4 regions of the Lysinibacillus sp. NPDC086135 genome follow, and region 1 is predicted to be linked to each of the others. Evidence: riboswitches for the same ligand, from Rfam matches in the RefSeq annotation. Region 1 holds a riboswitch; each other region holds the start of a gene.
What was found. A riboswitch is a leader RNA that binds a small molecule or an ion and turns the genes downstream of it on or off. The one in region 1 is predicted to bind S-adenosylmethionine.
Positions count from the first base shown of each region.

Region 1 (4,381 bases):
TATTTTCATAGTTATCATAGGTATTATTGGATTAATTAGTAATGCCTTGCTTGTGCCAAGTCACTTATCGAAAGGTAATCCAATATCCATTCGAGATATTGGTAAAGTATTAGGGAATATTCGAATGTTATTAATCCTCTTTATTACTGCAATTGGGTATGGTGGCGCATTCGTCGTATACACCTATGTTTCTCCTATTTTAGAGCAGTATATGGGCTACTCACCAAAGGCAATTGTCGTGATCTTAGTTGTATACGGTATTTTTGTTGCCATCGGAAATACATTAGGTGGTCATTTTGCGAATAGTAACCCTTTACGCTCTATCTTTATTATCTTTATAGGATTAGCATTAGCACTACTCGGCATCAACTTCTTTTTAGAATCATCAATCATAGGATTAATAATGGTCTTTATGATGGGGCTATTTATGTTTATGAATGTACCAGGATTACAGCTTTATGCCGTTCAGCTTTCAGAAAAATATACACCATCAGCTATTTCAATGGCTTCAGCATTAAATATTTCGGCCTTTAACATTGGTATTTTTCTAGGATCATACATTGGAGGAATTATTGTTAGCCACCAATCATTAGCTCATACTCCTATATATGGATTCGGTATGGTGATGATTGCCGCAGTTACTACCTTCCTATCGTTACACTTCGATAGAAATAAACAATAGATTTCTCTAGAATAACATTAATGAAAGGAAGCCTTAACCATACATAAGGCTTCCTTCTTGTTTTTATCCCATTTTAAGGAAATTATCGTCAAAATAGGCCTTAAAAAATTCTAATGCCGAGAACTGAGTCCCAAAAGAACCTGATATATACTCTTTTTCATTCCACTCGAGCCCATTTTGCTCATGATTTTCAAAGCATCAGCTGTTAACACCGAAAGTCTATATTGCACATAAGATACTGTATCAGCTATAGGATAGGAGGAATTTAGTTGTATTACAATCCTTATCCGTATTTTGTCTATCCTAATTATTATCCGGCATGGGTAATGGCAAATCAACCAACAATTCAACACCCTTCCAGCCATCTAGCAATGCCGACAACCCCAATGAATAGAAGTCCATTTCCAATCGTCAATACAAATAAATTAAAGACTTCCGCGAATCGGATCAAGGTTATTATGCAGCAAGCACAGTTACTTACGGATAAAATTGATGAATCCGAGCAATTTGCACATGATCTTATGAACGCAGCACAACAATCAAATAAAACCGAAGTTGAAAAGTTAATTTCCTCAACAGGCATTACTGTAAAATTCGAAACTACCTATACACCAGATGGATTTCGTATAACATTTACTGAAAGTAGCTGTTGTAAGCTAACACTAATTTTAGGTTGGTGAAGAGTTGGCCCTTTGAAGAGGGCCTCTTTCTTTTACCTTTAGCATCATTATGAATTTTAACCTTGTATCCCCATCAAACTTGTAAACTATAAAAAAATATGCTAAAGTGTTTGTAAACATTATTTCTGAAAATTCTTATATCGCATTTTCTTATCAAGAGAGACGGAGGGATTGGCCCTATGAAGTCTCAGCAACCAGCCTATAGGTATGGTGCTAATTCCAATTGGCAAAATTCTGCCTTGAAAGATGAGAAGACTTACTTCAGTTGCTTTGCACGAGAGTCCTCTTCTTCAAGGAGGACTCTTTTTTTATTGTTGCATTCAAAAAAATTAAAAGAAAGCAGGGAAATAGTATGGCAAACGAACTTTTACAAGCAATTCAACTATTGAAATCAAAAAAATGGGTAGACTTAACGCATACATTTGGTCCAAATTCTCCACATTTCTTTATGTTTGATGATGCTAAATTTGAAACATTATTTTCACATGATGATGGTTTCTTTGCACAGCAATTCACTTTCCCAGGGCAATACGGAACACATATCGACCCACCTATCCATTTTGTGCGAGATACACGCTATCTAGATGAATTGGAGCTAAAAGAACTAGTACTACCACTAATCGTTATTGATAAATCGAAGGAAGCCGACGTAAATAACGACTACACGTTAAGTGTTCAAGATATTCTTGACTTTGAAGCTGAAAATGGGGAAATTGAAGCAGGTACCTTTGTTGCGTTCCGTACCGATTGGAGTAAACGTTGGCCAGATAAAGAATCTTTCAGCAACAAAGACGCTGATGGCAATAATCATATTCCTGGCTGGGGATTAGAAGCGTTACAATTTTTATTCAACGAACGACAAGTAAGTGCTATTGGCCACGAAACTTTTGACACGGATTCAGCAGCAGATTTCCGTAGAAATGGAAAATTAGACGGCGAATATTTTGTGCTAGAGCAAGATACTTACCAAATTGAGCTTATGAAAAATTTAGATAAGCTACCTCCAAAAGGCGCTGCTATATTCAATATCGTGCCAAAGCCTGAAAAAGCATCTGGATTCCCTGTCCGTTCATTTGCAATATTACCGTAATATAGCAAAAGGTCTGATTCAAGTACGCTTAATATAGGGTAAATAGTATAATAAAATAAAACTAGACCTTATATTTAGAGGATTTGAGTTTGATTATATATAATAAAACTTTATAATCAAACTTTTATTTGTATATAAAAATACATCCATTAAATCTTTATTGAGATAATGGATGTATTTTTTATTGTGGTCTTTTAATAAAGATAGATAATTTTCTTATTCCACAATCGGGCCAGATTGTTGAATAACAGTCTTTTTAAGAAATGTTACCTAACGACGCTTGTGCAAAAATAATATTGTTGTTTAATTTACAATAAAGTCATTTAAAAAATAATATAGTTGTTTAAAAATCCTTATTCCGAACGAACAAGTTAGTGGAAGTAATAGTAATTAGGTTTGGCTGGGAAAATTGTCGATGATATTAAAAAAGACACCGAAGTGTCTTATGTTTTTCAAATTAAGCATACCGATAAATTGAAATTTAATTACTTAACATTTTGCTTATCTTGGGAGCAATGTATTTTATCGGTGAGTGTATACAAACCATGTAATGCTTGCTGTTAATAATGCTGACGAAATCAAAGCTGTAAGAACACTATATGTTCGCCAAATAAGTATCGTTGACCAATCTAAAGCACAGCACAGTATACCCAGGGCAATCGTAGCGATCAGGAAAATAATTGTTACGATTATTCTCTTTTTTGTCATTGGCTGCCGCTCATTCGTTTTCCTTCTGCGTAATCCTAAGAGAAATAACAAAACGGCCAATAGGCAAAGAATAATTGTGATAGACGACAAAGTGATATCCAAAAGCTGTGTGCCGCTTATTTCATATGACTGAGTTAGATTGCCGTCTAATATATCTTTAACTTTTAGTACCAGGTTTATATTGGTATTTGCACCGTTGCTCAGCAAGCAGACGGCTGTTCGTTCATTTAGCAGTATGGCTACTTCGGTTCTGAAATTTGGATTGCCCCCAGTGTGTTCTATAATCGTTTGGTCGGCGTTTACCGACCAGCCTGCCGCATAATGCATATCGTTGACAGCCGAAACAGACATATCACCCCTATGTGATTTTTCGATAACCGTGTGAAATATTTCGGGTATGTCCTGCACAATACCCATCTGTATACCCATCCAACGCGCCATATCTTTTGTATTAGAAATGATGTAGCCTGCGGGTTTATTCCCCGCATAATCCGGAGCTTTAAATGGAGTTGTCATAAAAAAGGAAGTACGGTAGCCCTGTGCCAACTGTCCAGTGGCTTGAGCATCTTCTTTATAAGCATACGTCTGGTGAAGACCTAACGGCTGAAATACCTGTTCCCTCATAAAGTCTTCATAGCTTTGTCGCGACACAATCTCAATAACCAAACCCAATACGTCATAATTAACGGTTCCATAGTTATACTGTTCACCGGGAGGGAACGCCAATTCAGCATCTACGAGCATTTCCACAGTCTTTTGCAACATATCCGGTGTATTGCCTTGTGGAATATTTTGAGTATGCCTAATATTTGTTAGACCACTGGTATGGTGAAGAAAGTTATTTAGTGTAAGGCTTTGCATATCAACAGGTTTCCCTTGATACTTTAACGTAAACCAAGGTAAATATTTTTGGACAGGGTCAGTCATTGAGAGCAGCCCTTGTTCTTCCAACAGCATAATACCCATACCGGTAAAAGCTTTACTGACCGAAGCTAACTCATAGAGTGTATTTTCACTTGCAGACAACCCCTTTTCACGGTCTGCATACCCTGAAGAAAAGTAGAACACTTCATCATCAGCAAGTATTGAGATTGACATTCCCGGCACACCTGATATACGAGAGGCATCATCTAGCAACGCTTGTATTGCCGCAGATTTCGAATCTGACAACGCATAACTTTGTGTTGCGAATCCTGAGAATAATATAAATATCGTTAATAC
Region 1 is NZ_JBIVCA010000021.1:9,739-14,119, forward strand. Features, by position in the region: gene ACIPKN_RS21930 (MFS transporter) at 1-682, shown strand, start outside; gene ACIPKN_RS21935 (YuzC family spore coat inner layer protein) at 952-1,362, shown strand; SAM riboswitch class I at 1,510-1,615, shown strand; gene ACIPKN_RS21940 (cyclase family protein) at 1,715-2,452, shown strand; gene ACIPKN_RS21945 (serine hydrolase domain-containing protein) at 2,975-4,381, opposite strand, start outside.

Region 2 (4,381 bases), on a different contig from region 1:
AGTAAAACTACTGATGTTATGATTAATCGAATTTCAGGAGCCTTTAATGGACCAAGTTCCGCAAGCTGTTTTTTTATTACTTCTCTACCACCTGCAATATTACTTGTTTCAGGCTTAATTAGTGTAATCATAATGAAAAATAGAGCGACTGACATGATGATTGAGAAGGGAGCAGCATAAAGTAACCAAGCACCCCAAGAAATATCCACACCAAACTGTTCTTTGATGAAGTTTAAAGCGACCATATTTTGAGCTGCTGCCGTCTTTATACCGATATTCCAAATAGAGACAGCTTGCACAGAGGTAATGACAAGTAGAGCAGCAAGCCGACTATCACGTTGTAAACCAAATGCTGCTACCATTCCAAGTAGTATTGGCACAACTGCGCCTGCACGTGCAGTAGCAGAAGGGACAAAGAATGCGAGTGCAATAGATACTAAAATAGCACCGAATACAATGGCTTTCGTTTTTGTCCCTACGAGTGAAAGAATCCATAGCGCAAGTCTTTTATGTAAATTGGTAATCTGCATGGCTGCCGCTAGGAAAAGTGCTGCGGCTACTAGTGCTACTGCTGAATTACTAAATCCACTTAATGCTAATTTTAATGCATCTGAAGTGCCTAGCTCTCTCGTTGAATCTTCCATTGATGGAGCTAACCCTAATAAGATTGTAACGAGAGCAATAATCATAGCAGAGCTAACAGGGTAGGATACTGCCTCTGTAACCCAAAGGATGACCGCAAAAGCTAAAATAGCTAAAGCGCGTTGTCCGGCTACAGGTAAATCACCGTTGTTAGGTAAAAAAGTAATGATGATTAATGAAGCGAAGGCTAATCCAATCCAGAGTGGTTTCAAATTACGTTTTGGTTTTGCTTGTTCAGAAGTAGACATACCTTTTCATCCTTTCTTAAACATGACTGTAATTTTCACATCGGCTAGTAAAATGCTTTATTAAGAAAGTTAATTTGTCTATTTATTGTAAAAAAACTAGTATGTGAAATACTCTCTATTTATAGCGATAATGGGCAGTTGCGAGCAAATAGACGGTCATAGAAAAGACAAAAATATCCAAAAGATATTATTTTTGATTCATCACCAAAAAGTTGTGGATGACTTTTGTTAAAACGTCTACTATGTAAATAGTTGATTGGAGTGGAGGCTGGGCGACTCCTAGGGGATCAGCGATAGAGGAACGAAGACTAAAAGCATCACATCCTGTGATAACGCCTTCGTGACCAACATCGTGTTGGCCCGAGACCCTGCAGCGCAGCGGATGTTTTCTGTGCGAAAGCGAAGCGGCAGCAACAAAGCACCCAGTCGGAACGGAAATCAACCACACGTTTTGGTGATGATCCTTATTTTTTCTTTTTGAATGCTGAAGTCACTTTAGGCTCAGTTCCTAGCAGCAATCGCTTAATATTTTCGATATGTAAAATGATGGCTATACCAAAAAGTAATAGGGCTATAATCGTTGGGACTGTTCCAGGGATCCATAAATATGTGGCTGTACAGAAAACGAGATAAAACTCAAGTACACCGACAATTAAATAGTTCGTTACGAAAGATAAAATAACAAATAAAATGAGTGCAAATAAGCCAATTGTCCAATCAATCGCAAGTAATATCCCTATGATTGAAGCAGTTCCTTTACCGCCATTGAAGCCCATATAAAATGGGAAATTATGACCTAGAATGACACCGGCAGCTACAATATACGTGAAGAACCAAACTTGTACTTCTGTTAATTGTGTTATATCTGCTAAATAGGCATGTGCACAGTTTATAGCTGCAACGCCTTTGCTGATATCGATCAGTGCAACTAATATGCCGTATTTCCAGCCAAGGGAAAGTGTTGCGTTAGAGGCACCTGCATTGCCATGACCAGTCTTTTTTAAATCTACCCCAGATAAAAACTGAGCAACTTTAGAGCCGTGAATACAGCCAATCAAATAACCAACAAGAAGAAAAATAATAACGGCTTTTATCATAAAAATTCTCCTTTCAAAATAAAATAGGCTCGTCACTAAAAGTTAGGAATGACGTTTGTTATAACATATGCCCTAAAGTTGATTGGAGTGGAGACTGGGCGCCCCTAGGAGAGCACATAGTCGGAACTGTAATCAACCCCACATTTTGGTGATAAAAACAATAAATATCAAAATAGTGTATGCGTTCGTATTACGTAAAAAAGCAGACGGAAGTTTCAGAAAAAATAAAATTTTAGTATTGACAGTGAAAAAGTCTATGTTTATACTGTGTAACAACGATGGAAATTGAATCTCATACTCTTATCAAGAGCGGCGGAGGGATAGGCCCTATGATGCCCGGCAACCAGTAAGTGATGAACTTGCTAAGGTGCTAATTCCTACAGATTCTTATTGGATCTGGCAGATAAGGGGAGGAAAACTTGCAGCCGCAACCCTCTTCTTAGCTGAAGAGGGTTTTTGTTTTCTACTAAAAAAATCCTCCTCATCTCCGGTACCATCGTAAAAAAATAACCATTTGGAGGTATACAATGACAAAATTTAAACCAGAAACATTGCTGTTACACGGTGGCCAAGAGCCAGACCCGGTAACAGGATCACGAACAGTACCGATATATCGCTCAACGGCTTTCGTTTTTAAAGACACTGCTCATGCGCAACGTCTTTTTGCCTTAGAGGAAGCCGGCAATATTTACACACGAATTACAAACCCAACTGTAGATGTTTTTGAAAAACGCGTCGCTTTATTAGAAGGCGGTACAGCAGCGGTAGCACTTTCATCTGGTGCAGCAGCTATCGCATTCTCCATTTTAAATCTTGTAGGGGCAGGCGATGAAATCGTTGCAGGTAGCTCTTTATACGGAGGTACTTATAATTTATTCGCCAACACACTACCAAACTACGGTATTAAAACGATTTTTGTAGACGAAACAAATCCAGAAAATTTCCGAGCAGCTATTACTGATAAAACAAAGGCCGTGTTCGCTGAAATTTACGGTAACCCAAGTTTAAAGGTACTAGATATTGAAGCAGTAGCAAATATAGCACATGAAAACGGCTTGCCATTAATTATTGATAGCACATTTGCTTCACCATATGGCTCTACACCAATTGACTACGGTGCAGATATTGTTGTTCATTCCGCAACAAAATGGATTGGTGGCCACGGAACAACGTTAGGTGGCGTTGTAGTAGATGCAGGGAAGTTCGATTGGACTCGTGGCCGTTTCCCAGGTTTTACTGAGCCAGATGCTTCTTATCACGGTTTACGTTATGGTATTGACACAGCAGAGGCAGCATTCGCCACAAAATTGCGTGTGCAATTACTACGCGACTTTGGTCCAACATTAAGTGCAGATGCAGCATTTAATTTATTACAAGGTTTAGAAACGCTTCATTTGCGTATTCCTAAACACAATGAAAATGCATTAGCGGTAGCTGAATATTTACGAAACCACCCATCTGTGGAATATGTAAATTACAACGGCTTAGAAGATTTCCCTACCTATAATTTAGCTAAAAAATATTTAAAAAATGGCTTCGGTTCAGTGCTTACATTTGGTATTAAAGGTGGACGTGAAGCAGGGCGTAAATTAATAGATAGTGTGAAATTATTCTCGCACGTAGCAAATGTAGGGGATGCGAAATCATTAATTATTCATCCAGCATCTACTACACATCAGCAACTATCTGCTGAAGAGCTAATCCAAACTGGCGTAACCGAGTCGCTCATTCGCTTATCCATCGGTTTAGAGGCAGTAGAGGACATCATTGAAGATTTAGAACAAGCTATTGAACAAGTAACAGCTTCACAACAAAAAGTAGAAGCTTAATAAATAAAGGACATTGGCTAATGTTGTAGCGTTTACGTATTTTCTCATTCGATAGGCCTCATTTGGTAATGCGTCAAACGTTGCTACATCATCCGCTCTCCTCATTTGGTGAAGAAGCTGAAAATTAATACCTAGTAATTTTATAAGTATTATTGATTTTCTTAATTCCTTGTTTTATACTAGGAAATAAGAAAAGTGTTCGAAGGGCTACCAACCTAGAACCAATGTTTTCAATTAATGCTTAAACTAATTTAGTTTCATAAGTGCTCCCCCACTTTTGAATAGATGAAGAGGAGTAGTTACTCAGCCAGTAGCTACTCTTTCTACAAAACTGATGATAAAGGAGTGTTTTAAATGGGAAATGTGTATAGTGCGCAAAACATTGCATCTTATCTTATTTATGAATTAAATGAAGGTCATGTGTTTGTGAACAACATGTCCATTCAAAACATACTTGCGTCAGTTGAACGTAAATGGCAAGAGAACTTTGGACATTCTGCTTTTAATGAAATGGTCTATGTCAAAGAGGAAGGCTATACAGTAAAAGAAGTTTTCGAAGCTTATG
Region 2 is NZ_JBIVCA010000022.1:49,543-53,923, forward strand. Features, by position in the region: gene ACIPKN_RS22585 (DASS family sodium-coupled anion symporter) at 1-890, opposite strand, end outside; gene ACIPKN_RS22590 (glycerol-3-phosphate acyltransferase) at 1,355-1,987, opposite strand; SAM riboswitch class I at 2,285-2,397, shown strand; gene ACIPKN_RS22595 (O-acetylhomoserine aminocarboxypropyltransferase/cysteine synthase family protein) at 2,515-3,816, shown strand; gene ACIPKN_RS22600 (hypothetical protein) at 4,171-4,381, shown strand, end outside.
Region 2: another riboswitch for S-adenosylmethionine. It lies ahead of ACIPKN_RS22595 (O-acetylhomoserine aminocarboxypropyltransferase/cysteine synthase family protein); the one in region 1 lies ahead of ACIPKN_RS21940 (cyclase family protein).

Region 3 (4,381 bases), on a different contig from region 1:
AGAAATTCCTCATTGGTTTATTGCATTATCCTCCTTTATTTCAATAGGAATTGCTGGAGGGATTGGTTGTGTGATAGGAGGACTAATCTCGGATAAAATCGGAAGAGCCAATTTAACGATTATTTCTATGTTTATTAGTGCTATCTGTTCGCTAGTAATAGGTTTTACATTTGGGCAGTATATTTGCTTAACGTTAATAATCTCCATGATTTGGGGGATGTCTATCATATCTGATTCCGCCCAATTTTCTGCTGCAGTTTCAGAAATAGCCGATGTTGATTATGTAGGTACAGCCCTTACTTTTCAAATGTGTATTGGTTTCTTACTTACTATATTTTCAATAAACCTAATCCCGATTATACAGAGGATCATAGGTTGGGAGTGGGTCTTTACAATATTAGCGATTGGACCTATTCTTGGAATTGGATTTATGGTCAAATATAGACGTTACGAAGTACTAATGAGAAACGTCTATATTTGTAACTTTTAGGTATTATCTCTATCACAAAAAAATGAATAGCCTCAAAAAAATCCAATTGTTTTGATTATTTCAAAACAATTGGAATAATTTAGTGGTAAATCAATGTTTTTTAAGTATGAAGCTTAGGCTTTCTTTCCTTTCGGGTATCCGATGAGGATAGCGATGGTTCCGCAAATTCCTATAAGAACTGGATAGAAAGAGTATTGTAACATGCTCACTGGTGAAATTCCGGCTACACTTGCGGCTGCCAGGAATTGGGCTCCGTATGGTAGAAGGCCTTGAATCGTACAGGAGAAAATATCTAATATACTTGCGGACTTTCTTGGCTCAATCTCATACTGTTCAGCAATATTTTTTGCAAGCGGACCAGCAATTAAAATAGCAATCGTGTTATTGGCCGTCGATAAATTAGTTAGGCCTACAAGACCGGCAATACCAAATTCAGCACCTTTTTTCGATTTAATTCTTTTTGTTGCAAGGTGAAGTAGAAAATCAATCCCTCCGTTAAACTTTATAACCTCCACCATTCCAGCTATTAATATCGCAAGGAATGCCATTTCATACATGCCTGACATTCCTTCGCCGATCTTTTGAAAAAGGCTCATTAAATGATAGCTGCCATCCGCTAAGCCAACAGCCCCGGCGAGAACAATCCCAGATGCCAGAACAAGGAAAACATTCATTCCAGCTAACGCTAAAATAATGACCAAAACATAGGGAACAATTTTTACCCAACTATAGCTTAAATGCTCCACTTGTGCAGTTTCACCCATTGTAATGAACCCTAAAATAAGGCTCGTTACAATAGCTGCCGGCAACACAATCCAAAAATTCACCTTAAATTTATCCTTCATTTGTGCACCTTGTGAACGAACGGCAGTAATGGTTGTATCTGAAATAAAAGATAAATTATCGCCAAACATTGAACCGCCAACAATTGCTGCCATTACTAAAGCCATGGAAAGCTCGATATGCTCGCTTATGCCAACTCCAATTGGCGCTAGCGCAACAATCGTCCCCACCGATGTACCCATTGATAGGGAAATAAAGCAGGCAATGATGAATAAGCCTACGACAAGCAGATTTGGCGGAACGACCGATAAAGCAAAGTTTACAGTGGAATCCACTGCCCCCATGCCTTTTGCTACCGCTGAAAAGGCCCCAGCCAAAAGAAAAATAACAACCATCAGCATGACATTTAAATTTCCTGCGCCTTTGCAAAAAATATCAACCTTTTGCGCAAACGATTCTTTTCGATTCATCGCTAAAGCGACAGCGCCTGAAATGGAAATGGCTACAATAACAGGAAAGGCGTAAAAATCACCTGTAATAACCCCTGAACCAATAAATAAAATCAAAAAAACAACAAATGGGATCAGCGCCCATGGATTCTCTTTCTTCATGTCTACCTCCAAAAATAAAATTGGACACGTCTTTTGTCCATTCTTTTTACGAAAAAAGGCCTCTTCTTGTATCAACAAGAAGAGGCCTTATATCTATAAAACACTCCTCTTATCTATCAAGCCTTTGCCTGCTGGATTTGGCACAGTAACTTAAATCATAAGTTCCGCTGCCGAGATTTCATCGGGCCAGTCCCTCCATCTCTCTTGATAAGAAGCAAATATATTATTTTTTTTCACAATAATAAATATTATAATAAAAAGTCGATATTTGCAACATATTTTTAATCAAGCTTGATTAAAAGCTATATTAATTAAGGAGATTGAACAAGTAAGAGGATAGGAAAGTGTGAATTTTTGGTGCCGCTATTGAAGGCTTTAATAGTCTAACGCAGCACAATTTGATTTAACAACTAAAAAGGGAAAAAGAAGGCGCCCTTAGAAGTAGGGGCGCCTAAAACATTTGTGGTAAAAATTCCGTCATAAAGCGTTGATTTTTACGTAGCCATATTTTTAAAATCATACGATGTGTTAGGAGGCGTTGTCTTTTTTGTGGTCTAGCCTTTGCCTCTATTAAACTTTGTAGTAGAGTACATGTTTCTGTTGCAAATGCTTGAGGGTCAACTAGGACGTCAAGCTTATAATCAATTAATTGTACCGCCTGTACCTTTGCAAGTAATTGTGCAAAGCGTGTATTCATTTCTGGAAAGTTTTCTTCTAGTTCTAGGTCGATTAAACTATATAGTGTTTGTTCAATGTCAGCTTCGAGTGCTTGTAATTGTTTAATGGATGGCTGTGTCAAAAAATCACCTCTAGTTTTTTAAAAATGCGGCTACACAAGGTAAAAGCCAAGAGCAGCGAAAAGTAAACCGAATAAAACGGTAATGCCTATATAAACAATCGCTTGTCTCCATTTTTGCTGCTCTAAGAGCGTCAAACATTCAAAACCGAATGTCGAAAAAGTCGTATAGGCTCCTAAAAAACCAATCCCTATAAAATGCCAAATCCAATCACTTGGATGTAGCGCAAATAAAAAGCCAAGCGCAAAAGACCCAGTTATATTAATAAAAAATGTTGCCCATGGGTATGTATGGACAATCAATTTTCCTAGATAAAATCGTGTTAGTGCACCCAAAAATCCACCGATGCCAATAATTATCATACGATGCGCCCCTTTGCTAGTTTAAATCCTAGCCATGCACAAGCTAAACCGCCAAAAACACTTGCTAAAATATAAAGAACGGCTTGGAGCCATTTACTATCCTGCAAAAGTAATAGTGTTTCTAAAGAAAATGTCGAAAAGGTTGTAAAGGCACCAAAAAAGCCAGTACCAATTCCTATAATAACAGGCGTTCGCTTTGTAAACGTAGTAAATAGCCACGCTAAACAAAAGCAGCCAATTAAGTTCATACAAAGTGTCGCAAATGGAAAACCACCGTTATTTGAAAGTGCTAGACCAAGGTTATATCGACAGATGGCACCCAAAAATCCGCCAATTCCAACAGCTAAAAATGATTTCAAAGTAAAGACTCCTTACTAAAATGTCTATATTAAAAAGTGTATCATGTGAACAACATTTTAGATATTTTTCTATAGATATATAGAAAATATCACCGTTTTACGATTTTTATATTTCCTTCCAAAATACTTCGTAGTTAATGTCCATATATCATAACAAAATTTTAGTTCTAAATAAGAAACTCTTTAGTATTTCAAACACTATTACATCGTTCAATTGAAATCCGACAACGGTTAATCCGTTGACAGAAAACCCGCTAACGGAAAAAACAATAATACAAAAATAATAATAACAATAGAGCTGATGCCTTGAAAAGCGCACAGTAAAGTTCAAAACAATAAACGATGCTTCAGTTTGACGTTCGTGTCTCTTCTATTCAACTTGCACCGATGGATGTTGGCGTAGCAAAGATGGATGGCATTTTTACACCCTTAATGGAAAGCAGGGGACAGTCTCCGTGTTTACTATTCTTTAATTTATTGGGAGGATGGGCGATAAATTAACGTTAGGTGATAAATTTAAAAAGTTAGGCGATAAGTTAAAAATGTTGGGTGATAAATTTAAAAATTAGGGTGATAAATCTAAAAATTGTTCCGATCAATTGCTGGAAGCCCCTTTCGAACTAGATTTGTTCGTTTAGGGTCTTCTAGAATTGAAAAATTTGTATTTAACACAGTAATCGTATTGTCAAATTGTAGGAAAACAAGGATACTACTTACAGTTTTTTTGAACTTGATTCTTTTTTACCATTCTGCCAGCTACTTAACACAAGTACAACGTGTTTTTGCTGTTGCAAACATGTCATAATTTATTATTACTATAATTGACCTTTAACATTGTCAATGACAGTATCAAAGTCTTTATTGGAATCGACACTTTCCGTTATTGTAAAAACATATCCATCTGGATCTTCTAAAGTTAATTCTTTTGCATTCCATGGTTGAACTGTCGGTTTTTGAATGATATTTGTTTCATTTTCCA
Region 3 is NZ_JBIVCA010000004.1:252,545-256,925, forward strand. Features, by position in the region: gene ACIPKN_RS08095 (MFS transporter) at 1-490, shown strand, start outside; gene ACIPKN_RS08100 (Na+/H+ antiporter NhaC family protein) at 604-1,884, opposite strand; SAM riboswitch class I at 1,991-2,098, opposite strand; gene ACIPKN_RS08105 (hypothetical protein) at 2,336-2,683, opposite strand; gene crcB (fluoride efflux transporter CrcB) at 2,714-3,043, opposite strand; gene crcB (fluoride efflux transporter CrcB) at 3,040-3,402, opposite strand; gene ACIPKN_RS08120 (VOC family protein) at 4,218-4,381, opposite strand, start outside.
Region 3: another riboswitch for S-adenosylmethionine. It lies ahead of ACIPKN_RS08100 (Na+/H+ antiporter NhaC family protein); the one in region 1 lies ahead of ACIPKN_RS21940 (cyclase family protein).

Region 4 (4,381 bases), on a different contig from region 1:
TCCCATCGCTCCCGCTACAAAACGTGGCCAATCGGATGTTGACAACTCCTCTACTACTTTGCGTGCAATTTCTACAGCACGTTTGTTGATTTCTTCTGCCTTCGCACCTAGATCATATTCATTTAATACAAGTGGTGTACCCCCAAATGTATTTGTACAAATAATATCTGCTCCAGCCTCTAAATATTTTCTATGTACCTTTTCAAGCACATCTGGTCTAGTTAGCACAAGATTTTCATTACAGCCATCATATTCCTCTCCGCCAAAATCCTCTGCCGATAAATTTTCATTTTGTAGCATTGTTCCCATTGCGCCATCAAGAATTAATATTCGTTTCTCTAGTTGCTCTTCAATCATGTGCTTAGCCATTTATACTTACCCCTTTTTTCTGTTCATCCAATTGCTCAATAACTTTCATTAATTCTAGCGTCATATCATAGCGTAAAAATGGTGTGATGAGGTAAATACCATTGAAATATTCCGCTGCTACTTCTACTAATTCTTTAGCAATTGCAATTCCTTCTAGTGTTGCGCGTTCCTTATCATCACCACAAGCCTTCATACGTGCTAACGCATCATCAGAAAGTTTGATGCCTGGTACTTCATGATGTAAGAACTCCGCACTTTTATAGCTCGTTACTGGCATAATACCTATATAAATTGGAGTTTCTAAATGCTTTGTCGCCTCGTGAATTTCCACGATTTTTTCCTTTGTATAAACAGGCTGTGAAATAAAATAATCTGCTCCATGTTCAATTTTCTTTTCTAATCGAGAGACAGCGCGATCCAGTACACGTACATTAGGATTAAATGCAGCCGCTACAGAGAAATTTGCCTTTTTACGAAGCGGTTTCCCTGAGAACGAAACACCTTCATTTAACTGTTTTATTAATTGGATTAGCTCCATTGACGATACGTCATAAACGCTAGTTGCTCCTGGGAAATCGCCTACCTTTGTCGGATCTCCAGTAACCGCTAAAACATCATGAATCCCTAGTGCATTTAATCCCATTAAATGTGATTGAAGTCCAATTAAATTACGATCTCGGCATGTTATATGGGTTAAAGGGCGTATCCCGTGCGTTTCTTTCAGTAAGGCACCCATTGCGACATTGCTAATCCTTGGAGAAGCGAGTGAATTATCTGCCATCATGACTACATCCGCGCCCGCCTCATATATTTTTTTTGCGCCTTTAATAAAGCCTTCTATTTCTAAATGTCTTGGTGTATCTAACTCCACAATAACCGAGCGTTCACGTTTTACTTTTTCATGTAATGGCTCATAATTTGCTGGCTCTGCCTCACGAACAATCTCTATTTTTTCTGGCTTTGTATACTTTTCCTCAACCGGGGATAGCTCCTCTAAGTACTTTTTCGCTGCAGCAATATGCTTTGGTGTCGTACCACAACAGCCACCAATTAAACGAACCCCTTGATCACGAAGCTCTACAGCTGCTCGACCAAAATAATCAGCCTCCGACTCATAAACGACACGCCCATCCTCTAAATCAAGAAGAGAGGCGTTCGGATACGCTGACATAAATGCCTGCTTAGGAAGCTCTACCCCTTCAAATGCTTGGATAGTATGGTGAGGACCTAAGCGACAGTTAACACCTACGATATCAGCACCTAACGCTTCAAGTTCATGTAAGGCGTTATTTAAGCTCATTCCATTTTGTAATATTCCGGGTTCATGCATAGAAACTTGAGCAATAATCGGTAATTTCGTTTTAGCTCGTAGCATTGATAAAGTCGCTGTTAGCTCTTCAAAATCATAATAGGTTTCAAGTAAAAGGCCATCTGGATTTCCTGCAAGTAAAACCGTTGCCTGCTCATCAATGGTTGCTAAAATTTCCTCTAACGTTGCATCACTTTTTCGAATACCACGGATTCCCCCAATAGTACCCAAAACAAATTGCCCACCATCTGTTGCTGCACGTTTTGCAATCGTTATAGCGGCTTCATTATACTGCTGTACACGAGATTCTAATCCATAGCGGGCTAATTTTATGGCATTAGCTCCGTAAGTATTCGTCTGAATAATATCGGCACCAGCAGCTATATATTCTCTATGAATCTTTTCAATTAATTCAGGTCTCTGTACATTCATTTCCTCATGACAGTACTCCAAACCATAGCCGTATAAAACTGTACCAATTGCACCATCTGCTGTAAGAACATGTGTTTTTAACCTTTCAAGCAATCCCATAAAACTAACCTCTCTTTCTTTTTCTATCAATTATGCCTCGGCATAATTCGTCCTGAATTGGGCTTTGTGCTTTGGCCTGCACGCTGCAGGTCAGTTAGCCGTTATCGCATGGATGCGATAATATTAACCTACTATCCTCTAAGAACTCCTTGCCGATTCCGTGACATCCGCCGAAGGCTTTAGGTCAACATGAAGTTGGTCACTCAGTCGTTGCCACAGGACGTGGCGTTCTTAGACTGAGTTCCTCTATTTCGGCGGATGTTTGGACACCCGCCGAAAATAGTTAAAATAAAAAAGCCTTCTTTCACAAAAAAAGAAGGCTTTTACGTTTCGTAATTGTTTTCCTTCTCATCTTCGACACACGGTCTTCTGGATTTAGCACCTGACAATAAGTTGGTTGCTGAAGCTTCATAGGGCCAGTCCCTCTGCTTCTCTTGATAAGAATTTAGTATGAATTTTTTAAATAATTAAAAGAATCATATCGTTTACGAACGATTGAGTCAAGACTATTTCACTGAACAAAGGATAATTTTTACGAAATTTATAAAATTTTGATTTATATTAAACAATTACGATAGTTTTTCTACAAGTTCCTCACCAATTTTTTTACCATTTTGAATACACGCACCTATGCCTACTCCGAAATAAGAGCACCCCGCTATTGATAAGTTCGGATAGTTTTTCTCAAGCTCTTGTAAGAGACCTTGCAACGCTTCACGATGTGCCAAGTCGTACTTCGGCATCTGGTCGATCCATTTTGTCACGTCAACAATAGTTGGTTTTTCCTCAATCCCCAAACTTTTTCTTACATCCTCTAGAGCAACAGCTGCTAACTCTTCATCTGACATCAAACGCAATTTCTCATACTCAGGGTTAATGCTCTTATAAAAAAGCCGTACAAGTAATTTTCCTTCTGCTGAAGTGTGTTTCCACTTGCGGCTTGTCCACGTTGCTGCATTACAGATAACATCCGAATTATGTGACACAATATAGCCTGTTCCATCTGCAGGTAATCTATTATCGGGAACATCAAATCCTAAATAAATCGTAATGGCGGATGCAGTATTAAATCGTTCAAAATAGCCGTTCAAAGATTCATCCTGTAATAAGCTTTGTACCGCTTCATTTGGCAGTGCCAATACAACATGATTCGCTTCAATCATTTTACCGTTTGCTAACGTAACAGCATATAGATTCTCCTGCTTTTTAACACTAGTAGTAGCAATCCCTTTTATAATTTCTACATCCGTTAATGTTTCTTCAAGTCGATCAATTAGTGACGATAAACCATTTTTAAATGAAATAAATTTTTTATTGGCAGCTTTCACAAATTGCTCCCTGTTTGCATCGAAACCTTTAATAATACTACCGTAATCGTTTTTGTAATCGATTAAATACGGTAAAGTAGAAGCAATTGAAAGTTGATTTAAATCTCCAGAATATACACCTGCAAGTACCGGTGCTATTTGGTTTTGAACAAGCTCTTCACCTAAATAATACGTTAAAAATTCACCAATCGTGCTTTCCTTTGTAAACCTTTCATTCGGCATTGTTAAATCCTTTAACGCTTCTTTTTTACCTTCCTCTGATACAAGCGTACTTTCCTCGAGAGATTGTAAGCTCATAGGAATACCGAACGTTGAGTCTGCTGGGATGGCATGTAGCTCATTATTTGTGTAAATATACGAAATACCTGTTTCGTTATATACAAGATTTTGTTCAAAATTTAGTTCCTCTACTAACTCCATGACACCTTTATGACGCGCTACAATAGAATCTGCTCCAGTTTCCATGATGAATCCTTGTTCATATGCAGAGTGAAGCTTGCCACCAAGGTATGTATTTTTTTCAACAAGCACAAGTTTTACATTTAAGTTTTTCTCCTGAACTTGGCGTTGTAAATAATGCATCGTACACAATCCCGTAATTCCGCCACCTAATACAACAACTGTTTTCATATTAACCGCCCCTATTTTTAGTTCTTTATTTAGTATAAACTTTTTTTATCGAAAATTACGTTAAACCCTTTACAAATTTAGCAAAAATGGAGCCATCCAACACATTGGACAGCTCCATTTTTTTTATATTCAAATAACATATATTCGCTAGAGGCTTTTACCTCCATTTCGGAAATTATCTATTAACAGTTGATATAGTGTTATTTGTGCCCTA
Region 4 is NZ_JBIVCA010000025.1:35,457-39,837, reverse strand. Features, by position in the region: gene metH (methionine synthase) at 1-369, opposite strand, end outside; gene ACIPKN_RS23775 (bifunctional homocysteine S-methyltransferase/methylenetetrahydrofolate reductase) at 362-2,209, opposite strand; SAM riboswitch class I at 2,555-2,653, opposite strand; gene ACIPKN_RS23770 (protoporphyrinogen oxidase) at 2,779-4,167, opposite strand.
Region 4: another riboswitch for S-adenosylmethionine. It lies ahead of ACIPKN_RS23775 (bifunctional homocysteine S-methyltransferase/methylenetetrahydrofolate reductase); the one in region 1 lies ahead of ACIPKN_RS21940 (cyclase family protein).